2 regions of the Nocardioides ginsengisegetis genome follow, and region 1 is predicted to be linked to the other one. Evidence: predicted binding sites of a transcription regulator. Region 1 holds the regulator's gene; the other holds the start of a gene.
What was found. Region 1 encodes HrcA, which represses chaperone genes, less so after heat shock. Its sites were predicted from a motif close to TTGGCACTCGNNNNNNNCGAGTGCCAA; they were not measured.
Positions count from the first base shown of each region.

Region 2: a site for HrcA is predicted at 2,224-2,250, ahead of groL (chaperonin GroEL). Genes of this name have one in related genera too.

Region 1 covers NZ_JACGXA010000001.1:1,097,556-1,109,059, forward strand. Annotated here, with positions in the region: gene FB382_RS05105 (adenylate/guanylate cyclase domain-containing protein) at 1-1,134, shown strand, start outside; gene FB382_RS05110 (Crp/Fnr family transcriptional regulator) at 1,137-1,799, opposite strand; gene FB382_RS05115 (GAF domain-containing protein) at 1,838-2,362, shown strand; gene FB382_RS05120 (S8 family serine peptidase) at 2,359-3,171, shown strand; gene FB382_RS05125 (hypothetical protein) at 3,284-3,628, shown strand; gene FB382_RS05130 (MBL fold metallo-hydrolase) at 3,717-4,568, opposite strand; gene hrcA (heat-inducible transcriptional repressor HrcA) at 4,644-5,657, shown strand; gene dnaJ (molecular chaperone DnaJ) at 5,705-6,877, shown strand; gene FB382_RS05145 (16S rRNA (uracil(1498)-N(3))-methyltransferase) at 6,877-7,617, shown strand; gene FB382_RS05150 (class I SAM-dependent methyltransferase) at 7,625-8,386, opposite strand; gene FB382_RS05155 (hypothetical protein) at 8,486-8,896, shown strand; gene FB382_RS05160 (HNH endonuclease signature motif containing protein) at 9,213-10,511, shown strand; gene FB382_RS05165 (hypothetical protein) at 10,504-11,106, opposite strand; gene FB382_RS05170 (hypothetical protein) at 11,112-11,270, opposite strand; gene FB382_RS05175 (Gmad2 immunoglobulin-like domain-containing protein) at 11,274-11,504, opposite strand, start outside.
Region 2 covers NZ_JACGXA010000001.1:249,478-260,981, reverse strand. Annotated here, with positions in the region: gene FB382_RS01260 (MFS transporter) at 1-128, opposite strand, end outside; gene groL (chaperonin GroEL) at 437-2,062, opposite strand; gene FB382_RS01250 (NAD(P)H-dependent flavin oxidoreductase) at 2,275-3,192, shown strand; gene FB382_RS01245 (ATP-grasp domain-containing protein) at 3,184-4,038, opposite strand; gene FB382_RS01240 (SGNH/GDSL hydrolase family protein) at 4,049-4,900, opposite strand; gene FB382_RS01235 (YciI family protein) at 5,028-5,390, shown strand; gene FB382_RS01230 (DUF6596 domain-containing protein) at 5,387-6,628, shown strand; gene FB382_RS01225 (DUF2157 domain-containing protein) at 6,677-7,876, shown strand; gene FB382_RS01220 (APC family permease) at 7,889-9,391, opposite strand; gene FB382_RS01215 (MoaD/ThiS family protein) at 9,440-9,715, opposite strand; gene thrC (threonine synthase) at 9,757-11,037, opposite strand; SAM riboswitch class I at 11,047-11,195, opposite strand.

The sequences.
Region 1 (11,504 bases):
GCGGCCGAACGCCACCGGGAGGTCGAGCTGCAGATCGGCCCGCTCGAGGAGATGCTGCTGCTCCGGGCGATGATTTCCTCCGGCATCCGGACGGGCCGCAACATCCGCAACCTGTCCGAGGACTCGGCCCGGCTGGCCGAGAAGCTCGGCACTCCGACCGAGATCGCCAACAGCTACGTCAGCCTGGCGCTCCACTACATGACGAAGGGGCCGCACGGGCTGGGACGGATGCTGCTGCAGTCGGCCTCCGAGATCGCCCGCGACAGCCACGACACGCTGATCCTGTGCCGGGCGCTGACCAACCTGAACGCCGACTGGACCCAGGACGACGCCGAGCGCGCGGCCGGCTACGGCCGCCAGGCCGTCGAGGCCGCCCGGGTCACCGGAGACGCCTACTGGATCAGCTCGACGGCCCTGAACCTCGTCCTCGCCCAGACGATCACCGGCGACTGGGACGGCGTCCTCGCCCGCTCCGACGAGGACTCGATGAACGCGCTCGACATCGGGATGACGGACATGTTGCGCGCCCGCGTCCTCCTCGCGCGGGGCCAGGAGTGGCGGCCCACGGAGCGCCTCGACGAGGAGGGGATCACCGACGACCCGACCCTGCGGGCCTCGCACCAGCTCGCGCTGGCGTTCGACCGCGCGCAGCGGGGCGGTGCGCGCGACCTCGGTGGCGTGCTCACCGAGATGCGGGCCGTGTTCGACGCGATCGGGCTCTTCGACGACTTCAGCACCCTCTTCCACCTCGTCTCGGAGACGGCCTGGCGGTGGGGCGACCGGGCGGCGCTGGAGACCCTGCTCGAGATCGTGGACTCCGACCGCCGCAACAAGCCGCCGCTGGGGGTGGAGGCCTCGGTCCACCGGGTCCGCGGGTTGCTCGCCGCCGAGGACGGCGAGCCGCCCGACGTCGTGGAGGGTCACCTGCGCGCCGCCATCGCCGGCTGCGAGGCCTGGCACGCACGGCCGGCCCTGGCGCGGTGCTGCGCCGACCTGGGCCTCTGGCTGAGCCGGCAGGGCCGCCCCGAGGAGGCCGCGGTCCTGCTGACCCGGGCGCGCGAGCTCTTCGACGAGCTCGGGGCGGTCACCTGGGCCACGGAGCTCGATGAGCAGCTGGCGGGCGCGACGACGTGACGTCAGTGCGACTTGCGGGTGAGCCAGCCGCGGTCCAGGACGGTGATCCGCCCGCGGCCCAGCTCCACCACGCCCTCGCCCGCGAGTCGCTGCAGCACCTGGTTGACGCTCGGCCGGGTGCCCCCGACGAGGTCGGCGAGGTGCTCCTGCGTGAGCGGGATCGTGGCCGGACCGTCGCCCGCGTCGCCCCCGTAGATCGCAGCCAGCTCGGCCAGGCGCCGGAAGACGCGCCGGTCGAGGCCGTCGTACAACGCCTCGAGGAGCCGGGCGGAGAGGTCCTCGACGCGGCGCGCCATCAGCGTCAGCAGCAGCTGGTCGGCGCCGCGGTGGCGACGACGCAGCTCGTCGAAGGCGGCCGCCGACAGCGACAGCGTCTCGGCCGGCTCGAGGGCCACGACCGTGGCCGACCGCACCGGCTGGTGCCCGTCGAGGAGCGAGAGCTCGCCGAAGTAGTCGCCGCGCCCCAGCACGTTGAGCGTCACCGTGTCGCCGTCGGCGGTGGAGACCCGCACGGCCAGCCGGCCGGCCGCCACGAGATGGAGGCTGTCGGACGGGTCGCCCTCGTGGACCAGCACCTCGCCGCGCGCGAACGTGCGGCGCCGGGTCGTCGCCAGCAGCTGCCGGCGCTCCTCGTCGTCGAGCGAGGCGAGCAGGGGCCACTCCATGGCGCCAGTGAACCACCCGGAACCCCTCAGGAGGACCCGTGACACCCAACCCCGAGGTGGAGCGCTCGCTGGCCGCGATGCGCGCCCTGTTCGGTGCCGAGGCCTGCTCCTGCGCGGTCGTCGACGACTCCGGTGAGTCGTTGACCTTCGTGGCCGCCGACGGGCAGGGCGCGGCCGAGATCGTCGGCGTCTCGCTGCCGATCGGCCGCGGCATCGCGGGCTGGGCGGCGATGTCGGGCCAGCCGATCGCGGTGCGCGACGTGCGGACCGACTCACGCTTCGCCCGGGATGTCGCCGAGGCCACCGCCTACGTGCCGACCTCGGTCCTGGCAGCGCCCCTGTACGGCGCCGACGGCGAGGTGCTCGGGGTGGTCGAGGTGCTCGACCCGACCGTGGACCAGGCCTCCGACTGGGTGCTGGCCGTGCTGGGCACCCTGGCCGTGCCGATCGCGGCCCTCGTCGCCGGTGGTGACCGGGGCGACGTCGGTGAGACCCGGCTGCTCGAGCTCGGCCGGTCGGTCCTCGCCGCCGTGGAGACGTACGGCGCCCCGGGGCGCCGATGAGCCTGCTGCCGGCCTGGTCGGCCGCGTTCGAGTCGGGGGTCCTCGCCCAGGTGCGGGCGCTCCCGATCGCCGACGCGCGTGAGTGGGCGTTCGGCGGCTCGACCGGGGCGGGCGTGAAGGTGGCGGTCATCGACAGCGGCATCGACGGCGACCACCCGCGGGTCGGCGGGATCGCCGGGGGAGTGGCGATGGTGGTCGACCCGGACACCGAGGACGGCTTCCGCGCCGACGAGGGTCCCCACGAGGACCTGGTCGGCCACGGCACCGCCTGCGCCGCGATCATCAAGGCCATGGCGCCGGACGCCGAGATCTGGTCGGTGCGGGTGCTGGGCCCCAATCTCAAGGGCCGCGGCGCGCTGTTCTACGGCGGCATCGGCTGGGCGATCGACCACGGCATGCACGTGGCCAACCTGTCGTTGTCCAGCAAGAGCGAGGCGATGTTCGGGCCGCTGCACGAGGTCGCCGACGAGGCCTACTTCGGCAACACGGTCCTGGTCAGCGCGGCCAACAACAGCCCCGGGCCGACGTACCCCTCGCAGTACGCCTCGGTCGTCTCGGTGGCCGCCCGGGAGGGCGCCGACCCGATGGGGCTGGCCTACAACCCGAAGCCGCCGGTGGAGTTCGGCGCGCGCGGGATCGACGTCGACGTGGCGTGGGCCGACCGGTCCTCGATCGTCGCGACCGGAAACAGCTTCGCCGCACCGCACGTGGCCGGCATGGTCACGCTGCTGCTCGGCAAGCACCCGGGGCTCACGCCCTTCCAGGTGAAGGCGGTGCTCCAGGCGGTGAGCGAGAACGCCGTCCCGTAGGGGTCGGCGAGAAGACGCTCGCTGTGTCAGCGAGCAGACGGAACGGAGCGAGCAGCAGGAGCACAGTTCGGAACAACCAGGGCGAGCGGCCCACCAACAGAGGAGAACCACCATGAACGACAACCCGATCAACGAGCCGACGGACGAGGACGTGGAAGGTCACCGCAGGGCCGGCGGCCACACGTTCGCCGAGGACGAGGACGTCGAGGGCCACCGCAGGGCCGGCGGCCACACGTTCACCGACGACGAAGACGACGTCGAGGGCCACCGCAGGATGGGTGGACCCACGCTGACGGACGAGGACGACGTCGAGGGACACCGCAGGGCGGGCGGCCACACGCTCTCCGAGGAGGAGGACGTGGAGGGTCACCGCAGGGCGGGCGGTCACACGCTGACCGACGACGACGACGTCGAGGGTCACGTCCAGCCCCGCCGCGACATCGACATCGAGCGCTGAGCGCCGGGGTCGAGCCCTCGGGCCGCGTGGCCCGCTCGTCAGATCGGCCCGGACCTCCAGGGGTTCCGGGCCGGTCGTGCGTGCGCTGTCAGATGAGGGGCAGACGCTTCTGGCTGCGGGGCAGCTGCTCGTAGCCACGGCGTACGGCGTGTCCGAGCACCTCGCGCAGGTAGGGCCAGTCGCCCACCTCCAGGGCCTGGTCGACCGGCACGCCCCGGGTCGCGAGGTCGCGGATCGTCTCCGCGACGATGCCGATCGCGTTGCGCTGCTCCTCGACGAAGTCGCGGGTGACCGGAGCCCCGTGACCGGGCACCACGACCGTCGACGACGTGGTCAGCCCCAGCACGATGTCCAGCGCGAGCGGCCACTCCAGCGGGTAGCAGTCGCCGCCGAAGCCCGGCGCCGCCGACTCCTCCACCAGGTCGCCCGCCAGCAGCACGTCGACGTCGGGCACGCGCACCACGAGGTCGCCGCCCGTGTGGCCGCGCCCCGGATGGACCAGCTCGACCGCGCGGTCGCCCAGGTCGAGGGAGACTGCTGAGGAGAACGTCGTGTCGGCCACGACGACCTCGGTCTCCAGCACCTCGTCGCGGTGCGGGTCGGACGGGTCGTCCCGGTAGAGGCCCTTGATCCGCTCGGCCGCCTCGAGGGTCCGCGCCGCCGCCGTCTCGTGGGCGTGGATCGGAATCTGGCCGTAGGCGCTGCGGAACATCCCGTTGCCGAAGGTGTGGTCGAAGTGCTCGTGGGTGTTGACCACGCCGACCACCTCGCCCGCGCCCAGCCGGCGTACGTCGTCCAGGACGCCGCGCGCCGCCAGCGCCGAGGCGTGCGTGTCGACCGCGAGCAGCCCGCGGTCACCGCCGACCAGTGTGACGTTCACGTCGAACCACTCGTAGCGCGCGACCCACACGCGCTCGGCCACCTCCGTGAACTCCGTCATGGCCCGAGACCCTAGTACCCTTGGCACTCCGAACACGCGAGTGCCAAGACTGACGACAGCGCCGAGGAGGTCACGATGCAGGAAGAGCGCCGGCTCGCCGTGCTCCGCGCCATCGTCGAGGACTACGTCTCGACCGAGGAGCCGGTCGGGTCCAAGGCTCTCGTGGAGCGCCACGGGCTGGGCGTGTCACCGGCCACCGTGCGCAACGACATGGCCGCGCTGGAGGAGGAGGGGTTCATCACCCAGCCCCACACCAGCGCCGGCCGGGTGCCCACCGACAAGGGCTACCGCCTCTTCGTGGACCGCCTCTCGACGGTCAAGCCGATGAGCGCTGCGGAGCGCAAGGCGATCTCGACCTTCCTCGACGGCGCCGTCGACCTCGACGACGTCGTGCAGCGCTCCGTGCGGACGCTCTCGCAGCTGACGCGTCAGGTCGCCGTCGTGCAGTACCCCACGCTTTCCCGCTCCACGGTCCGCCACGTCGAGCTGGTCGCGCTCTCCCCGACCCGGCTGCTGGCGGTGCTGATCCTCTCCACCGGCCGGGTGGAGCAGCGCGTCGTGGAGCTCGATGCCCCGATCACCGACGAGGACCTCGCCGACCTGCGCCTCGCGGTCAACCGGGCGGCGACGGGTGCCGTGATCGCCGACGCGGTGACGGCGCTGCGTGCCGTCGTACCCGTCGTCGACGGGGAGGCGACCCGCTCGGTCGTCGAGGTGCTCGTCGAGGTGCTCGTCGACCACCGCTCCGACGAGCGGATCGCGGTCGGCGGTGCCGCCAACCTCGCGCGCTACGGCGACAGCTTCGACTCCGCGGTCAGGCCGCTCCTCGAGGCGCTGGAGGAGCACGTGGTGCTGCTCAAGCTGCTCGGCGAGGCCTCCACCGGCGGCGCGGTCACCGTCCGGATCGGTCACGAGGGCCCCTACCAGGAGCTGTCGGCCACCAGCGTCGTCGCGACCGGCTACGGCCCGCGCGACGAGGCCGTGGCGACCCTCGGGATCGTCGGCCCGACCCGCATGGACTACCCCGGCACGATGGCGGCGGTCCGCGCGGTCGCCCGCTACGTCTCCCGCCTCCTCGACGAGGGCTGAGGCCCTCTTCCCCGAACGCCCCCCACAGCAACGAGAAGGAACGTGTTTTGAGCCAGGACCTGTACGACCTCCTCGGTGTCGCCCGCGACGCGGACGCCGACGCCATCAAGAAGGCCTACCGGCGTCTGGCCCGGCAGCTGCACCCGGACGTCAACCCGGACCCCGAGACGCAGGAGAAGTTCAAGGAGGTCTCGATGGCCTACGAGGTGCTCTCCGACCCCCAGAAGCGCGCGGCCTACGACCGCGGCGGCGACCCGTTCGGCGGGCAGGGCGGCGGCTTCGGGCAGGGCGCCGGCTTCTCCTTCACCGACATCATGGACGCGTTCTTCGGCGGCGGGGCGCCGGGCGCCGCGCAGGGCCGGGGCCCGCGTCCGCGCGTACGCCGTGGCCAGGACGCCCTGATCCGCCTCGAGGTCGACCTCGCCGAGGCCGCCTTCGGCACCGCCCGCGAGCTCAAGGTCGACACCGCCGTCCTGTGCACCACCTGCAACGGTGATGGCGCCGCTCCCGGCAGCCACCCGGTGCCGTGCGAGACCTGCCGCGGTGCGGGCGAGGTCGCCCACGTGCAGCGGTCCTTCCTCGGTGAGATCCGCACGCTGCGCCCGTGCGCGGCGTGCCGCGGCTTCGGCTCGATCATCCCCGACCCGTGCCGGGAGTGCTCCGGTGACGGCCGGGTCCGCTCGCGCCGCACGTTGACCGTCAAGATCCCCGCCGGTGTCGACAACGGCACCCGCGTCCAGCTCACGGAGCAGGGCGAGGTCGGCCCCGGTGGCGGCCCCGCCGGCGACCTCTACGTCGAGATCCACATCGCGCCACACGAGACCTTCACCCGCCACGGCAACGACCTGCACTGCACCGTGTCGGTGCCGATGTCGGCGGCCGCGCTGGGCACCACGCTGACCCTGCCGACGCTGGAGGCCGACGTCGAGAGCGGCGCCGACTCGGGCGTCGAGACGTCCTTCGAGCTCGAGCTCAAGCCCGGCACCCAGTCCGGCACCGAGCAGATCCTGCGCGGCCGGGGCGTGCCCGGGCTGCGCGGTGGTCGCGGCGACCTGGTCGTCAGCGTGATCGTCGAGACGCCGACCAAGCTGGACGCGCGCCAGGAGGAGCTGCTCCGCGAGCTCGCCGCCCTGCGCGGCGAGGAGTCGCCGACCGGGCAGGTCCGTCCCGGCAACAAGTCGTTCTTCGGCCGCCTCCGCGACTCGTTCAACCAGCACTGATGTCGCTGCCGGTCCACCTGGTGCCGTCGCTCGCGGGCGTCGCCGCCGGGGCGTCGGTCGAGGTCACCGGCGACGAGGCGCACCACGCGGTCGCCGTACGCCGGCTGCGAGTGGGAGAGCAGGTCGTGCTGACCGACGGCCTGGGGGTCTCGGTCAAGGGCGCCGTCGCGTCGACGGGGAAGCGGGTCTTCTCGGTGGAGGTGGCGTCGGTGGACGTGTCCTCGCCACCCTCACCGTCGCTGGTCGTCGTCCAGGCGATCCCCAAGGGGGACCGCGGCGAGCTCGCCGTCGAGATGCTCACCGAGATCGGCGTGACCGAGATCGTCCCGTGGGCAGCGTCGCGCAGCGTCGCGGTCTGGAAGGGCGAGCGGGCGGTGAAGTCGCTGGCCCGCTGGCGCTCGACAGCCCGCGAGGCGGCCAAGCAGGCGCGCCGGTCGTGGTTCCCGGAGGTGTCCGAGATGGCCTCGACCGCATCGGTCGCGTCACTGGTCGGGTCGGCCGATCTCGCCGTCGTGCTCCACGAGGAGGCGTCGGTGCCGCTCTCGTCGGTCACCGTGCCCGCCTCCGGGCGGATCGTGGTCGTTGTCGGGCCCGAGGGCGGCGTCAGCCCCGAGGAGATCTCGACGTTCGTCGCGGCCGGTGCCGCGTCGGTGCGGCTGGGCTCCGAGGTGCTGCGCACCTCGACCGCGGGCGTCGCGGCCGTCTCGGCCCTGCTGTCCCGCACCCCGCGCTGGTCCTGACCTCTCGCTAGTGCCGGGCCTCGATGAGGGTCCGCGTCGAGTGGGCGACGAACGGGCCGTTCTCGCGGAGCTCGTGCTCGAGCTCCTCGAGCCGTGCGCGGTAGCGGTCCACCGAGAAGTCGGGGACCCACCAGACGCACTTGCGGAGGAGGTAGACGACCGCGCCCACGTCGTGGATCTCCATCCGGCAGCTCGCCGTACGCAGGTCGACGACGTCCAGCCCGGCCTGCCGTGCCGCGTCGGCCTCGTCCTCGGGGACGCGGCCGAGGTCGGTCCGGGGGATTGGGCCGGTGAACCACTCGATCAGCTCGAACGCCGACGCCGGGCCGACGTGCTGGGCGAGGTAGGTCCCGCCGTCCTGCAGGACCCGGGCGATCTCGGTCCAGGGCGGCCGCACCGGGTGGCGGCTCGTGACGAGCTCGAACGTGGCGTCGGGGAAGGGCAGCCGCTCGCCGGGCTCGTGGTGGACGACCTCGACGCCCCGGGGGCCGAGGGTCGCCCGGGCGCGCTCGACGTTGGGAACCCAGCCCTCCGTCACCACCATCCGCGCCGGGAGACGGGGCGCCTCGGCCACGATCTCGCCACCACCGGTGTCGATGTCCAGGGCGGATCCGACGTTGGCCAGTCGCTCGGCGAGCAGCCGCGCGTAGCCCCATGGCGGCCGTTCCTCGGTCGCCCGGCCCGCGAGCCAGCCGAAGTCCCAGCCGGACACGTCGGCCGCCTCGGCCTCGTCGATCAGGTCGGTGAAGGAGCGCACGGCGAGCATCATGGCCCATCCCCACTTTGGGAGATGGCATTGACCGGTCGCGCGGCGTACGAAGTGGGGAGGGCGCCCCACCCACCTGCCTCCCCGGAATCGAGCACGCCGATGATCACGAAGTACGCCGCTGCAGCGCTGCTGCTGGCCACGATCCCCGCCGTCTCGGGCGCGGCCCCGCCGTCGCACCACGCACCCGCCGCGGCCACGACCCACACCAAGCGTCTGCTGCTCCACGTGACGGCGACCAAGGACCTCGACCAGCTCCACTTCGCCGGGACCGAGCGGGTCCGGTCGCGGACCACCGGCGCGTTCGTCGGCTTCGACAGTTTCCGCGGTCACGTGCTGTCCGACCGCGTCGTCTTCGAGACCGCCCTCGCCTGCAAGGGCGGTCTGCCTGCTGACGCGGGTCCACACGGTCGGCGCTGCTCCGCCGACCTATGCGGGCCGGGTCGTCGGCGGCACGGGCGCGTACGCCGGAGCGACCGGCACCGTGACCGGGAAGGCCGTGGGGAGCGATGACACGCGGTTGACCATCACGTACCAAGTCCCTGGGTGAGGCCGCTCGCTGGTTGAGGAGCGAGCGTCTCGAAACCCGGCGAGCCACGGTGCGGTCTTGTGCGCCGACGTTGGGTGCGGGACCTCGCGCCTTCGGCGCGCAATTACAGAGATATGGGGTCACCGCAGGGTTCGCACGAGGTGCCTCCGGACCCTGCTTGTGGCTTTCGGTCGCCTTGCTCGACCGCTGTGATCGAGGTTTTCAAAGCTTTACTTCCAGAGGTTGTGGATCGGGCGCCTGACGCCCGGAACTGTCGGTGGTCGCTGCTGGAATGGACCCATGCTGGTGGAGACCATGAACGGCGGGATCGGGATCCAGGTCGACGACCTGGACGACGACTTCCTGCTCTACCTGGTCTCCGATGCGGAGGTCCAGGACCGCCAGGCCCAGCGCCGCAAGCTGCGGTACGCCGTGCAGTGGGCCCACCGTCACCCCGCCACCGACGAGTCCGGTGCCGCGACCTGGGCCGAGGCCGGCCGCGGCGGCGGTGGGCTGGACTGCGACGAGGCCATCGCCGGCGACGGCGCACCCCTGGTCGCGGCGTTCGCCGCGGAGCCGTTCGCGGCCGCGATGGGGATCTCCACCGCCGCCGGGATCGCGCTGATCGCCGACGGGCTCAACCTGCGCCACCGCCACCCGCGGATCTGGGCCACGGTCGAAGCCCTCGAGGTCCCCGTCTGGCGCGCCCGCCGGGTCGCGCAGCTGTGCGCCGCCCAGTCCGCCGCGGTCGCCGCCCACGTCGACGCCGCCCTCGCGGACCGGATGGGTGCCTGGGGTGTGACCACGATCGAGAACGCCATCGCCGCGGCGCTGGCCGACCTCGACCCCGAGACGGTCGCGGACGCCGAGGACGAGGCCAAGGCCGCGTGGGGCGTGCGGCTCACCCACGGCTCGCCCCGCCGACTCGGGGTCTGGGCCGGCACGTCGACGTTGGAGATCACCGGCGACACCGCCGACCTCACTGCCCTGCACGACCTGATCTGCGCCACCGCCCACCAGCTCCTCACCGACGGCTCGCAGGACGCCTTGGACATCCGCAAGGCCCGGGCGGCCGGCGTCATCGCCACACAGACCGGTGCTGGTGGCGCGACGCCGGTGACCCGGATGTACCTCCACATCGACGCCGACGACCTCGCCGACCCGACCGCGACCGGGTGGGCCGAACGCCTCGGCCCGGCCACCCTGACCAAGATCCGCGACTGGCTCGCCGGCACCCGGGCCACGATCCTCCCCGTGCTGGACATGCGCCGCACCGACGCGGTGGACCGGCACGACCCACCGGCCTGGATGGCCGAACAGGTCCGGCTCCGCGACCCCCACTGCGTCTTCCCCTGGTGCCAGAAGGACTCTCGGGGCTGCGACCTCGACCACATCGAGCCCTACATCCCCCTCGACGAGGGTGGCCCGCCGGGTCAGACGAACCCACGGAATCTCGGTCCGTTGTGTCGGCGGCATCACCGCTGCAAGACCAGCCGACGATGGCACTACGCCAGGAATCCCGACGGCACCTACACCTGGACCGGACCCCACGGCCGGACCTACCTCGTGACGCCCCTCGGCACGACCGCGCTCAGCTGAGGCTGCCCGCCAGCGCGACGACCAACACGCCCACCGCCGGCAGGAAGCCGACGAGCAGGACCACGGCGAGGTCCTTGCGATGCGCCCATCCGAAGGCGCACACGGCGATCGCCACCAGGAGGCTGAGGACCTCCGTGCCGCCACCGATCGCGTTGCTCGCCCAGGTCAGGCCGACCGCGAGCGACAGGAGATGGCCGACCGGGTGAGGGCGGGGCCGGTCCCGCATGGTCAGGGCGAGAGCCGCGAGGACGAGGGCAACGCCGGCGTACCAGAGGTGGTGGCCGACCACCTCGTCCCACAAGTGGGCGGTCGGCCCCGGGTCCTCGTTGCCGACCGAGTTGGCGGCGAGGTGGATGCCGTGGCCGGAGGTGTAGGCGACGACACCGGCCGCGAAGAGGACCCAGTGCCGCATCGGGGCCCGTGCTGCGTGCAGGGTCACGGCCCCTGGTGCGAGGACCAGCCACGGCACGGCGAGGTCGAGCCAGTCCGTCCAGCGAGTGGCGTCGAGAGTGGTGCCGAGGCCGTCAGGCACCAGGCCGAGGTGGTGGAGGACCGAGTAGGCCAGCGCCGTGGCGGCCAGCCACCTCGAGTACATGGGCGTCAGCATGCACGCAGGACCGCCGGAGCCAGCGCTACCGCGCCAGGAGCCTGCAGCCCGACGAGGTGCCGGACCAGGTCCGGCACCTCGAGGTCGACCCGCTCCAGCAGGTGCTGGCGCTGGAGCAGGGTCCGGTTGAGCTGTCGCGGGGAGAGCCGCACGGGCTACTGGAGGGTGAAGGTGCGGGTGTCGACGAAGGGACCGCCACCCTCGCCGCCGGACGGGTCGTCGGTCGAGGCCTTGAAGACGTAGGTGCCGGCGGGCAGCGGGGACACGTCGACCTCGTCGTGCCACGGGTAGAGGTCGTTGCCGTAGGCACCCTCGGCGGTGACGAACCCGTCCTGCACGACCTTGCCGTCCTGCAGGATCTGCCACGGCACGTTGGCCTCGAAGGA
Region 2 (11,504 bases), 850 kb from region 1:
CCGAGCGGGCTGATCAGCGCCCAGGCCCAGAAGTTCACCGCGAACCCGATGGTCGCGGTGACGAGCATGACCATCGGCGACCGGGTGGCCACCCCCGACCGCGGTTCGTCGAGCATCAGGTCGTCCATGTGCGTCTCCTCACGCGGCCCACCCACCGTGGCAGACCCACGGCTCCCACTCCACCCGAATCGCGAAATGCCGGTGAGGGTCGGAGGTCCCGGACCGTCGGGACGCTCGGCCCGTCGGCAGTCCCCCCGGAGACGCAGCAGGGCCCCGGTCCGAAGACCGGGGCCCTGCTGGTGGAGCGTGTGGTGAGGCTGGACTCAGGTTTCGAGACGCGTCGCCGTTCCTCGCTTCGCTCGGTCCGGCCGACGCTCCTCAACCTGGCACCTGGCTTTGACGGGGTGCCAGCAAGCTGGCCCCCGTCAAGGGGTGCTCAGAAGTCCATGCCGCCCATGCCACCGGACGGGTCGCCCATCGGGGCGGCCTTCTCCGGCTTGTCGGCCACGACGGCCTCGGTGGTGAGGAACAGCGCGGCGATCGACGCGGCGTTCTGGAGCGCCGAGCGGGTCACCTTGGCGGGGTCGATGATGCCGGAGGCGATCATGTCGACGTACTCGCCGGTGGCCGCGTTGAGGCCGTGACCGGGGGTCAGGTTGCGCACCTTCTCCGCCACGACGCCGCCCTCGAGGCCGGCGTTGATCGCGATCTGCTTGAGCGGGGCGTCGGACGCGAAGCGCACGATGTTGGCCCCGGTCGCCTCGTCACCGACGAGCTCGAGCTTGTCGAACGCGGTGGCCGCAGCCTGCACGAGCGCCACGCCGCCACCGGCGACGATGCCCTCCTCGACGGCCGCCTTCGCGTTGCGAACGGCGTCCTCGATGCGGTGCTTGCGCTCCTTGAGCTCGACCTCGGTGGCCGCGCCGACCTTGATGACCGCAACGCCGCCGGCCAGCTTGGCCAGGCGCTCCTGCAGCTTCTCGCGGTCGTAGTCGGAGTCCGACTTCTCGATCTCGGCGCGGATCTGGTTGACCCGACCCTCGATCTGGGCGGTGTCGCCGGCACCCTCGACGATGGTGGTCTCGTCCTTGGTGATGACGACCTTGCGGGCCTGGCCGAGCATCTCGATGCCGGTCGACTCGAGCTTGAGGCCGACCTCCTCGGAGATGACCTGGCCGCCGGTCAGGATCGCGATGTCCTGGAGCATGGCCTTGCGGCGGTCACCGAAGCCCGGGGCCTTGACGGCGACGGACTTGAAGGTGCCACGGATCTTGTTCACGACGAGCGTGGACAGGGCCTCGCCGTCGACGTCCTCGGCGAGGATCAGCAGCGGCTTGCCGGACTGCATGACCTTCTCCAGGAGCGGCAGCAGGTCCTTGACCGAGGAGATCTTGGAGTTGGCGATGAGGACGTAGGGGTCCTCCAGCACGGTCTCCATGCGCTCCGGGTCGGTCACGAAGTACGCCGAGATGTAGCCCTTGTCGAAGCGCATGCCCTCGGTGAGCTCGAGGTCGAGCCCGAAGGTGTTGGACTCCTCGACGGTGATGACACCTTCCTTGCCGACCTTGTCCATCGCCTCGGCGATGATCTCGCCGACGGTGGTGTCAGCGGCGGAGATCGAGGCCGTGGCCGCGATCTGCTCCTTGGTCTCGATGTCGATCGCCATGTTGGACAGCTGCTCGGAGACAGCGGCCACGGCGGCCTCGATGCCGCGCTTGAGGCCCATCGGGTTGGCACCCGCGGCCACGTTGCGCAGACCCTCGCGGACCATCGCCTGGGCGAGAACGGTCGCGGTCGTCGTGCCGTCGCCGGCGACGTCGTCGGTCTTCTTGGCGACCTCCTTGACGAGCTCGGCGCCGATCTTCTCGTAGGGGTCCTCGAGCTCGATCTCCTTGGCGATGCTCACACCGTCGTTGGTGATCGTGGGGGCGCCCCACTTCTTCTCCAGGACGACGTTGCGGCCCTTGGGACCGAGGGTGACCTTGACGGCGTCAGCGAGCGTGTTCATGCCACGCTCGAGGCCGCGCCGGGCCTCCTCGTTGAAAGCAATAAGCTTGGGCATTTCAGCCATTCCTCACGCGTATGAGTTCATGGGGACCGATCGGTGGGCTGCCCGCGACGGACGGTCGAGGCAAGCTGACGAACCCTTTCTCGCCAGTGCCTGGACCTCAGCGTCACCGATCCGGTGTTGTCACTCTCATGCTACGAGTGCCAGCGTCATGTTTAGCACTCGACCCCCGAGAGTGCAAGGAGTTCGCGGCTACCGTGGGGGTCATGCACCTGCCCGACCAGCTCCGCACCCCCGTCCCCCTCATCGGCGCCCCGATGGCCGGCCCGGGCGGCGGCCGGCTCGCCCACGCGGTCAGCGCGGCCGGCGGCCTCGGGATGATCGGGGTCGCGGCCACCCGCGACGGCGGCTGGATCCGGGAGCAGGCGGCGATCGCGGGCGCCGACGGGACGCCGTACGGCGTGGGCCTGATGGCCTGGGCCCTGCCCGACGCCCCCGACCAGCTCGAGGCGGTCCTCGAGCTGCGGCCGGCGCTGGTCTCGGTCTCCTTCGGTGCGTACGCCGGCCCCCTCGGCCGGCTGCGCGAGGCCGGGATCCTGACCGCGACCCAGGTGGGGTCGCTCGACGACCTCGAGGCCGCCCTCGACGCGGGTGCCGACGTCCTGGTCGTGCGGGGTGCCGAGGCGGGCGGCCACGGACGCAACGCGATGGCCACGCTGCCGCTGCTCCAGCTCGTGCTGGACCGGACCAACCTGCCCGTCTACGCCGCCGGCGGCATCCTCAACCACCGCGGGCTCGCCGCCGTGGTCGCGGCCGGTGCCGCCGGTGCCTGGGTCGGCACCGCCTTCCTCGGCTGCGTCGAGACCGACACGTCCCCACGGGCCCGGCAGGCGCTGTTCGCCGCCACCGAGACCGGCTACGGGCGGGTCTTCGACGTGGCCCAGCAGGCGGCCTGGCCCCGCGAGTTCGGGGGCCGTGCCGTGGCCAACGCCTACTTCGACGCGTGGGTCGGCCACGAGGACCACCTCGACGAGGCGGCGCGCGAGCGCCACCGCAAGGCCGTGCAGGCCGAGGACTTCAGCACCGCCCACCTCTACGCCGGCGAAGGCGTGGTCGCGCTGGAGCACGAGCTCACCGCCGCCGACGTGGTGGCGGAGTTCGCCCGGGCACTGCCCTCAGCGTGAGAGCCGGGCCGCGACGGCCTCGGCGAACGGGATCGCGTTGAGGGGCATCACGTCGAGGTAGAGCCCGGGCTCGGTCACCTCGATCTCACTGACCACCAGCCCGCCGTCGTGGTGCATCATGTCGACGCGGCCGTAGACGATCTCGGCGCCGATCAGGTCCGCCGCCGCGGCGACGGCCCGGGCCGCCAGCAGCGCGGCCTCCTCGGTCAGCTCGACCGGCCGGGAGCGGCCGCCGAAGTGCTCGTGCACCCGGATCTCCCCCGAGGCGGGACGCTTGTCGACCTGGCTCACCGGTCGGCCGTCGATGACGAAGACCGAGGTCTCACCAGACTCGCGCACCGACTCCACGAGCGGTTGCACCACCCACGGCCCGCCCGGGCTGTCGGCCGCGGGCAGCCAGCGTCGGGCGTCGTCGACGACCTCGACGCCGAAGCCCCCGGCGCCGACGCGGGGCTTGACCACCGAGACGCCGAAGCCGGCCGCGGCGAGCCGGACCTCCTCGTCGTCGTCGGCGGTCCGGGTCGGCACGACGGGAAGGCCGGCCTCGGCGAGGTCGACGAGGTAGCCCTTGTCGGTGTTCCAGCGGAACACCTCGACCCCGTTGAGCAGGGCGGGGCCGATCCCCGCTGCCCAGCCGAGGAACTCCCCGAGCCTGCTGGTGTAGTCCCACGTCGACCGGACGGCCACGACCCGGGCCGCAGCCCAGTCGACCCACGGGTCGTCCCACCGCACCCACCGGCTGGCGATGCCGGCTGCGTCCAGGGCCGCGTCGAGGGCGGCGTGGCCGGGCTCGCCGTCGGGCCAGTCCGCACACGTGACGAGCAGGACGGGAGGCGGGCTGGTCATCCCACGGACCCTACCGATCCGACGGCTGTGCCGGGGGCTGGTGACCGAAGGGCACGTCCTCCTCCACGCCCAGGGCGGCCAGCACCGACGGCAGCATCGCCTTGGCGGTCCGCTTGTAGCCGAGCGCGCTGGGGTGGAACCGGTCCAGGCTGAACATCTCGTCGGGGTTGGTGATGAAGAACGGGCCGACCACGTCGGCCAGCGACACCGCGTGCGCGCCGGACCGGACCGCCGCCGACGCCTGCGCGGCGGCCAGCTGGCGCGACGCCCGCGAGCCGAGGGAGCGCAGCGGCTGCGGCACCGGTCGCAGCGCGCCGAGGTCGGGGCAGGTCCCCACGACCACCGCGCTCCCCCGCTCCCGCAGGACCGCGATCGCCTCTTCGAGGTGCTTGACCGAGTCCGCGACCGGCACCCGGTGGGTCACGTCGTTGCCGCCGACCACGATCACCGCCACGTCCGGCACGTAGCCCGGTCGCAGCCCGGCGATCTGGGCGCCGAGCATCGAGGACTCCGACCCGACCACGGCCCCGGTGGTCAGCCGCACCGACCGCTGCGTCGCCTTGGCCAGCCGGGTCGCGAGGCGGGCCCCGAACGTCTCCTTCGGCAGGTCGGCCCCGAGCCCGGCCGCGATCGAGTCGCCGAGCACGAGCAGCTCGATCGGGTCGCCGTACTTCTTCTTCCAGACCTTGTCCGCACGGGGCGCCTGCTCGCCGAGCGGCTTGCCGATCATCCGGCGCGCGGCCTCGGCCTGGCGGTGCAGGAGCTCGCGGGCGCCGTACCCGATCCCGCCGGTCGCCAGGCCCACGGCGGCGGCGCCGATACCGAGTCCGAACAGGCGTTGGAGGAGTCGTTCGCGGTTCACCCCCCAGAGGAACCACAGCGACCTGAACAGTCCCCGACGAGATCGTGTGCGGGACGTGTCGATTTCGCCCGCACTCGCCCGTCATCTCGGTGACAGACTCCTTCACACCACCTTGAGAGGACCGACCATGACCGAGTACGTCGTGCTGATTCCCGGCAACGAGAGCAGCTGGCTGAACGCCACCGAGGAGCACAAGGCGCAGATGTACGCCAAGCACGGCGAGTTCCACCGCCTGCTCGGCGAGCGTGGCCACAAGGTGGTCGGCGGCAACGAGCTCACCCACTCCGGCACCGCCAAGGTGGTGCGCGGCGAGCTCGACGCGATCACCGTCACCGACGGCCCGTACGCCGAGACCGTCGAGCAGCTGACCGGCTACTACGTCGTCGACACCGACGACCTCGACGACCTGCTGCAGGTCTGCGGCATCCTGGCCGGCGCCGAGGGCGCCATCGAGGTCCGCGGCACCGTCGACCACTCGGGCGGGATGTGACCGACCCCCTCGCCGCCGTCCTGCGTGACGAGTGGGGCCGCCTGCTGGCCCTGCTCGTCGCGCAGTTCCGGCGCCTGGACCTGGCCGAGGACGGGCTGGCCGACGCCTTCGAGGCCGCCGCCCGCACCTGGCCGGGTGACGGCGTCCCCGCCAACCCGCCGGCCTGGCTGCTGACCACCGCGCGCCGTCGGATCATCGACCGCCTGCGCACCGAGACGGTCGCGGACCGGGCGCTGCCGGTGCTGGCCGTCGAGGCCGACCTGACCGAGGAGGCGCAGCGCACGATGGCCTTCCCGGACGGCCCCGACGGGCCTCCCGGCCGGATCGGCGACGAGCGGCTCCGGCTCGTGCTGCTGTGCGCGCACCCCTCCCTGCCCCGCGAGGCGGCCGCCGCGCTGACCCTGCGGCTGGTGCTGGGCGTCCCGACCGAGGACGTCGCGCGGCTCTTCCTCGTCAGCACCCCGACCATGGCCGCCCGGCTGACCCGGGCCCGCAAGCGCCTTGCCGGACAGCACTTCGCCGTCCCGTCCGGCGCCGAGCTCGACGCCCGGGTCGGGGTGGTGGCCGACGTCGCCTACCTCGCGTTCACGACCGGCTACGCGCCCGCGTCCGGGGCCGACGTCCTCCGCGCCGACGTCGCCGGGGAGGCGATCAGGCTGGTCCGGGTCCTGCGGGACGTGCTGCCGCCGGACCACCCGTGCACCGAGCTCGACGCGCTGCTCGCGCTGATGCTGCTGCAGCACTCCCGCCGCGACGCCCGGGTCCGCGACGGCGCGATCGTGCTGCTCGCCGACCAGGACCGGTCGCTGTGGCGGCACGAGGACGTCGACGAGGCGGTTGAGCTGCTCACCCCGCTGGCCCACGCGCCGGCGGCGCCGTACCTCCTGCAGGCGTTGATCGCCGCCGAGCACGCCATCGCGCTGGACCCCGCGGCGACGGACTGGTCCCGGATCGCGGACCGCTACCGCGAGCTCGACGAGCTCACCGGCTCCCCCGTGGTCCGGCTCAACCGGGCCGTGGCGGTGGCCGAGGCGGACGGTCCGCTCGCCGGGTTGCGGCTGCTCGAGGGACTCACCCTCCCCGGCCACCGGCTGCCGGCTGCGCGTGCCGAGCTGCTCGCCCGGGCGGGACGTGGCGACGAGGCGCGCACGGCGTACGACGAGGCGATCGGCCGCTGCCACAACCTGGCCGAGCGCGCCCACCTGGTGGAGCGCAGGGCAGAGGTCCCCCCGGACTGAGCCCAATTCCTCCTGCGCGCGGCCGGTCGCCCGCGCCACGCTGGGCACATGACCACCGACGCACCGGCGCGCGGGCAGGTCCCGGTGAGCCCGGGACAGCTCGAGTGGCTCACGCACGAGATCGGCACCTGGCAGGGCGAGGGTCTGCTGACCGAGGCACAGGCGGCCGCGATCACCGGCCGCTACCGGGCCAGCCGACGCTTCTCGGTAGGACGGCTGCTGCTCACCCTCGGCGCGATGTTCGTCGGGGTCGGGCTCATCTGGCTGGTCGCCGCGAACCTCGACACGCTCTCGCCGCTCGGGCGCTTCGTCGCGGTCGCCGCGATCTGGCTGGCCGTGCTGGTCACGGGCGAGGTGCTCGCCCGTCGCCGGGCGGGCCACCCCGCGATCCCGGCGGCCGTGGTGGGCGCGGTACGCCTGCTGGCCGCGCTCGCCTTCGGGGCGGTCGTCCTCCAGGCCGCCGACAGCCTGGACGCCACCACCCAGACCGGCCTGGCCGGCTACTGGGCGCTCGGCGCGCTCGTGCACGCGTACGCCGTCCGGGCGACCATGCCGCTGCTGGTGGGCATCGCCACCGGGTCCTTCTGGTTCGTGACCCGGATGGGCGACGACCCGAGCGGCCTGGCTGCGGTGCTGTGCCTGACCGGCTCCGCGGTGCTGGCGGTCTCGCTGGCCGTGGTCCACCAGCGCTGGCTGCGCGGATTCGTGGCCCCGTGGCGGGAGGCAGGCGCGCTGCTGGCGCTCGTCGGCCTCTTCGTGGCCGCCCTGCCCTTCGTCGACGCCGCGCGCTTCGCGTGGACCCCGGCCCTGGGGATGGTCGTCGCAGCGGCCGGCGCCGCGGCCGTGGCCGCCCTGGTGCTCGCCTCGGGCACGGACCGGTTCGAACCCCTGGGTGCGCTGGCCGTGAGCGCGGTCGCCGTCGTCCTGGTCCTGTGGGACGCGGGCAGCGACACCGACGCCCCGCTGACCACGGGCGCCGTCCTCCACGCCGTCCTCAGCGTCGTCGTCTACGTCCTCACGGCGGTGGCCGTCGCCGTCCTCGGCACCCTGCGGGACAGCTGGCGGCTGACCGGACTCGCGACCGCGGCCCTCGTGGTCTTCACGACCTTCCAGAGCTTCGCCGTCTTCGCCCGGGTCGTCACCGGCGCCTGGCTCTTCCTGCTGCTCGGGCTGGTCTTCCTCGCGACGGGCGTGCTCTTCGACCGGGCCCGCCGGGAGATCGCCGCAAATCTCGAGGACGCCGACTGACCTGCCCGGCGGTCAGGCCCGGGTGGCGGGCTCGGACGCGGGCTCCTCGTCGGCGGTGTTGAGGCGCGAGTGGGACCGGCCGTAGCCGAAGTAGACGACCATCCCGATCGCCAGCCAGACCAGGAACCGGATCCAGGTGTCGACCGCCAGGCTGGCCATCAGGGCCACGCACGACAGGGCCGAGACGACCGGCAGCAGCGGCACCTGCGGGGTGCGGAAGGGCCGCTCCATACGAGGGTTGGTCCGGCGCAGCACCGCGACCGCGATCGAGACGACCACGAAGGCGAAGAGCGTGCCGATCGAGACCATCTCGGCCAGGGTGTCCAGCGGGACGAACGCGCCGAGCAGGCAGACCGCGAGCGTCGTGACGGCCGTGATGCGCGTCGGCGTACGGAACTTCGGGTGGATCCGCCCCACCGACGGCGGCAGCAGGCCGTCGCGGCTGAGCGCGTAGCCGATCCGGCCCATGGCGACGAGGTCGACGAGGATCACCGAGCTCAGGCCGGCGACCGCGGCGAGCCCGATCAGGAAGCCCGCCCAGCCCAGGCCCACCTGGTGGAAGGCGTCGGAGATCGGGGCGCCCTCGTCGAGGTCGGCGTAGTCGACCATGCCGGTCAGGACGAGGCAGACCAGCAGGTAGAGCACGGTGCAGATGACCAGCGTGCCGATCAGGCCGCGGGGCATGTCACGGCCGGGGTTCTCCGTCTCCTCGCCGAGGTTGGCGACGGCCTCGAAGCCGCTGTAGGCGAAGAACACCACCGCGGCCGCGACGAGCACCCCGACGAAGCCGTACGACGAGGGGTGGACGCCCGAGACCCACTGCCACAGCGGCTGGGCCAGGCCGGCCGCGTCGTCGTGCGAGGGCTCGGAGGGCGGCACGAAGGGCAGCAGGTTGGCGGTCTTGAGGAAGAACAGCCCGGCGACGATCACGAAGATGCAGACCGACACCTTGGTCACGACGAGCGCGTTCGTGACCCACTTCGACTCGCGGATGCCGACCGCGGCCACCACCCCCAGCACCGCGGCGATCAGGACCGCGCCGACGTTGACCGGCGCCGTCTCGCCGAACAGGCCGGTGGGCAGCCCCAGCGAGTCCTGGAGGTAGGCCGACCACCCCCGCGACACCACAGCCGCACCGAGGGCGAACTCCAGGATCAGGTCCCACGCGATGATCCAGGCGAAGATCTCGCCGATCGTCGTGTAGGCGTAGGTGTAGGAGCTGCCGGCCGTCGGGACGGCGGCCGCGAGCTCGGCGTAGCAGAGCGCGGCCAGCATGCTCACGACGCCGGCGATGGCGAACGAGATCACGATCGCGGGCCCGGCGTGGTTCTTGGCCTCGATCCCGGTCAGCGTGAAGATGCCGGTGCCGATCACGATGCCGATGCCGAACCCGGTGAGGTCCTTGGCCGAGAGCCGCTTGCTGAGGCCGGCCTGCTCGCCGTCGGGCGTCGGGTCGTTCTGGTGGAGGACGGTCTCCACGTCCTTGGTGCGCAGGACCGAGCTCCTGAGGGACATGCGGGACTACCTGTTCTGTGTCTGGCCGTGGTGTGTCTGGGCGCGCGGTCAGCCGCCGGCGACCGCCGGGATGACGGAGATCTGGGTGCCGTCGGGGGTCGCCGTGGCCAGGTTGTCGAGGAACCGGACGTCCTCGTTGCCGACGTAGACGTTGACGAAGCGGCGCAGCTGGCCGGCCTCGTCGAGGATCCGGCCCTTGATCCCCGCGTAGCTGGCGTCGAGGTCGTCCAGCACCTCCGCCAGGGTGCCACCGGCGGCGGTCACCTCGGACTCGCCACCGGTGTAGGTGCGGAGGATGGTCGGGATGCGGACGGACACGCTCATGGGGGCTCCTGTCGGGTGGTCGGGTGGGGCTCAGGCCGTGTTCAGGCCAGGCCGGTCGCCGCGAAGGCGGCGTACGACGGGTCGATGGTCGCAGCGGGACCGACCGAGTCGGCGACCGCGTCGAGGGTCTTCAGGCCGTGGCCGGTGTTGATGACGACGGTCTCGAGGCTGGTGTCGAGCTGGCCCGTCTCGACGAGCTTCTTCAGGACGCCGACAGTGGTGCCGCCCGCGGTCTCGGTGAAGATGCCCTCGGTGCGGGCCAGCAGCACGATCGCCTCGCGCACCTGGTCGTCGGTGATGTCCTCGACGGCACCGCCCGTGCGGCGGCAGATGTCGAGCACGTAGATCCCGTCGGCGGGGTTGCCGATGGCCAGGCTCTTGGCGATCGTGTCCGGCTTGACCGGGCGGATCGCATCGACGCCGGCCTTGTAGGCCACCGACACCGGGGAGCAGCCCTCGGCCTGGGCGCCGTACACCTTGTAGGGCTTGTCCTCGACGAGCCCGAGCTTGATCAGCTCCTGGAAGGCCTTGTCGACCTTCGTCAGCTGCGAGCCCGACGCCACCGGGATGACGATCTGGTCGGGGAGCCGCCAGCCGAGCTGCTCGGCGATCTCGTAGCCCAGCGTCTTGGAGCCCTCGGCGTAGTAGGGGCGGACGTTGACGTTGACGAACGCCCAGCCGTCCTCCTCGCCCGCGATCTCCGAGGCGAGCTTGTTGACGTCGTCGTAGTTGCCGTTCACGGCGATCAGCGAGTCGGTGTAGACGGCCGAGTTGACCTGCTTGGGCTTCTCGAGGTTGCTCGGGATGAAGACCACGGTCTTGATGCCGGCGCGGGCACCCGCCGCCGCCACCGCGTTGGCCAGGTTGCCCGTGCTGGGGCAGGCGAAGACCTTGGCGTGGAACTCCGTGGCGGCGCTCAGCGCACAGGCCACGACCCGGTCCTTGAAGGAGTTGGTGGGGTTGGTGCTGTCGTCCTTGACCCACAGGTTGTCGATGCCGAGCTCGCGGCCGAGGTTGTTGGCCCTGAGCAGCCGCGTGAAGCCGGGCTCCATGTTGGGGCTCTGCTCGATGTCGGACGGCACCGGCAGCAGCGCCTTGTAACGCCAGATGTTGGCGGGTCCGGCCTCGATCTCCTCGCGGGTCACCTGGGGGAAGTCGTAGGCGATCTCGAGCGGACCGAAGCACTCCGGACACGCGTAGTGCGGTCCCAGCTCCACCGCGTGCCCGCACTCGCGGCACGACAGTCCCTTGGCGTGCCCGAACGCGCCCTCGCGCAGGGTCGGCTCGGACGGGGTGGTCGTTTCGGCAACGACAGTGCTCATGAGTCCTCCTTCTCATCTTCCCCACCGCGTCTCTCGCGCCGGGCCGGAATTAGCACCGTTTCCACGAACCGCTTCCCGTCACGGACGACGGTGGGCGGAGGCTCGTGGCGGTTGCCGGGACTTCACTGGGCCGTTCCCTCAGTCCCTCTCGATGAGCTGGTTGAAACAGTACGGCGTGCGTCTCAGCATGCGCACATTGAGTCCACATGCTGGCGCGAGTCTTCGAGGGGCTGGTGGGTGCGCCGCGTAGCCGATCGCGCCTCGGCATCAAGGAGCTTCGCCCGCTTCGCGGCGCCTTCGGCGTCCTTGACGCCGAGCCTCGCGCGATCGGCTTCAGGCGGCGGTCGGGGCGGGGCTCCGCTGCGCTCCGCCGCCGCCCCGCCCCAGGCGCACCCCCGAACAGCTCGAGCGGTGAGCCATGAACCGAACCCGACTTGGAAACGGTTCACCAGGCACCGCCCGGCCGA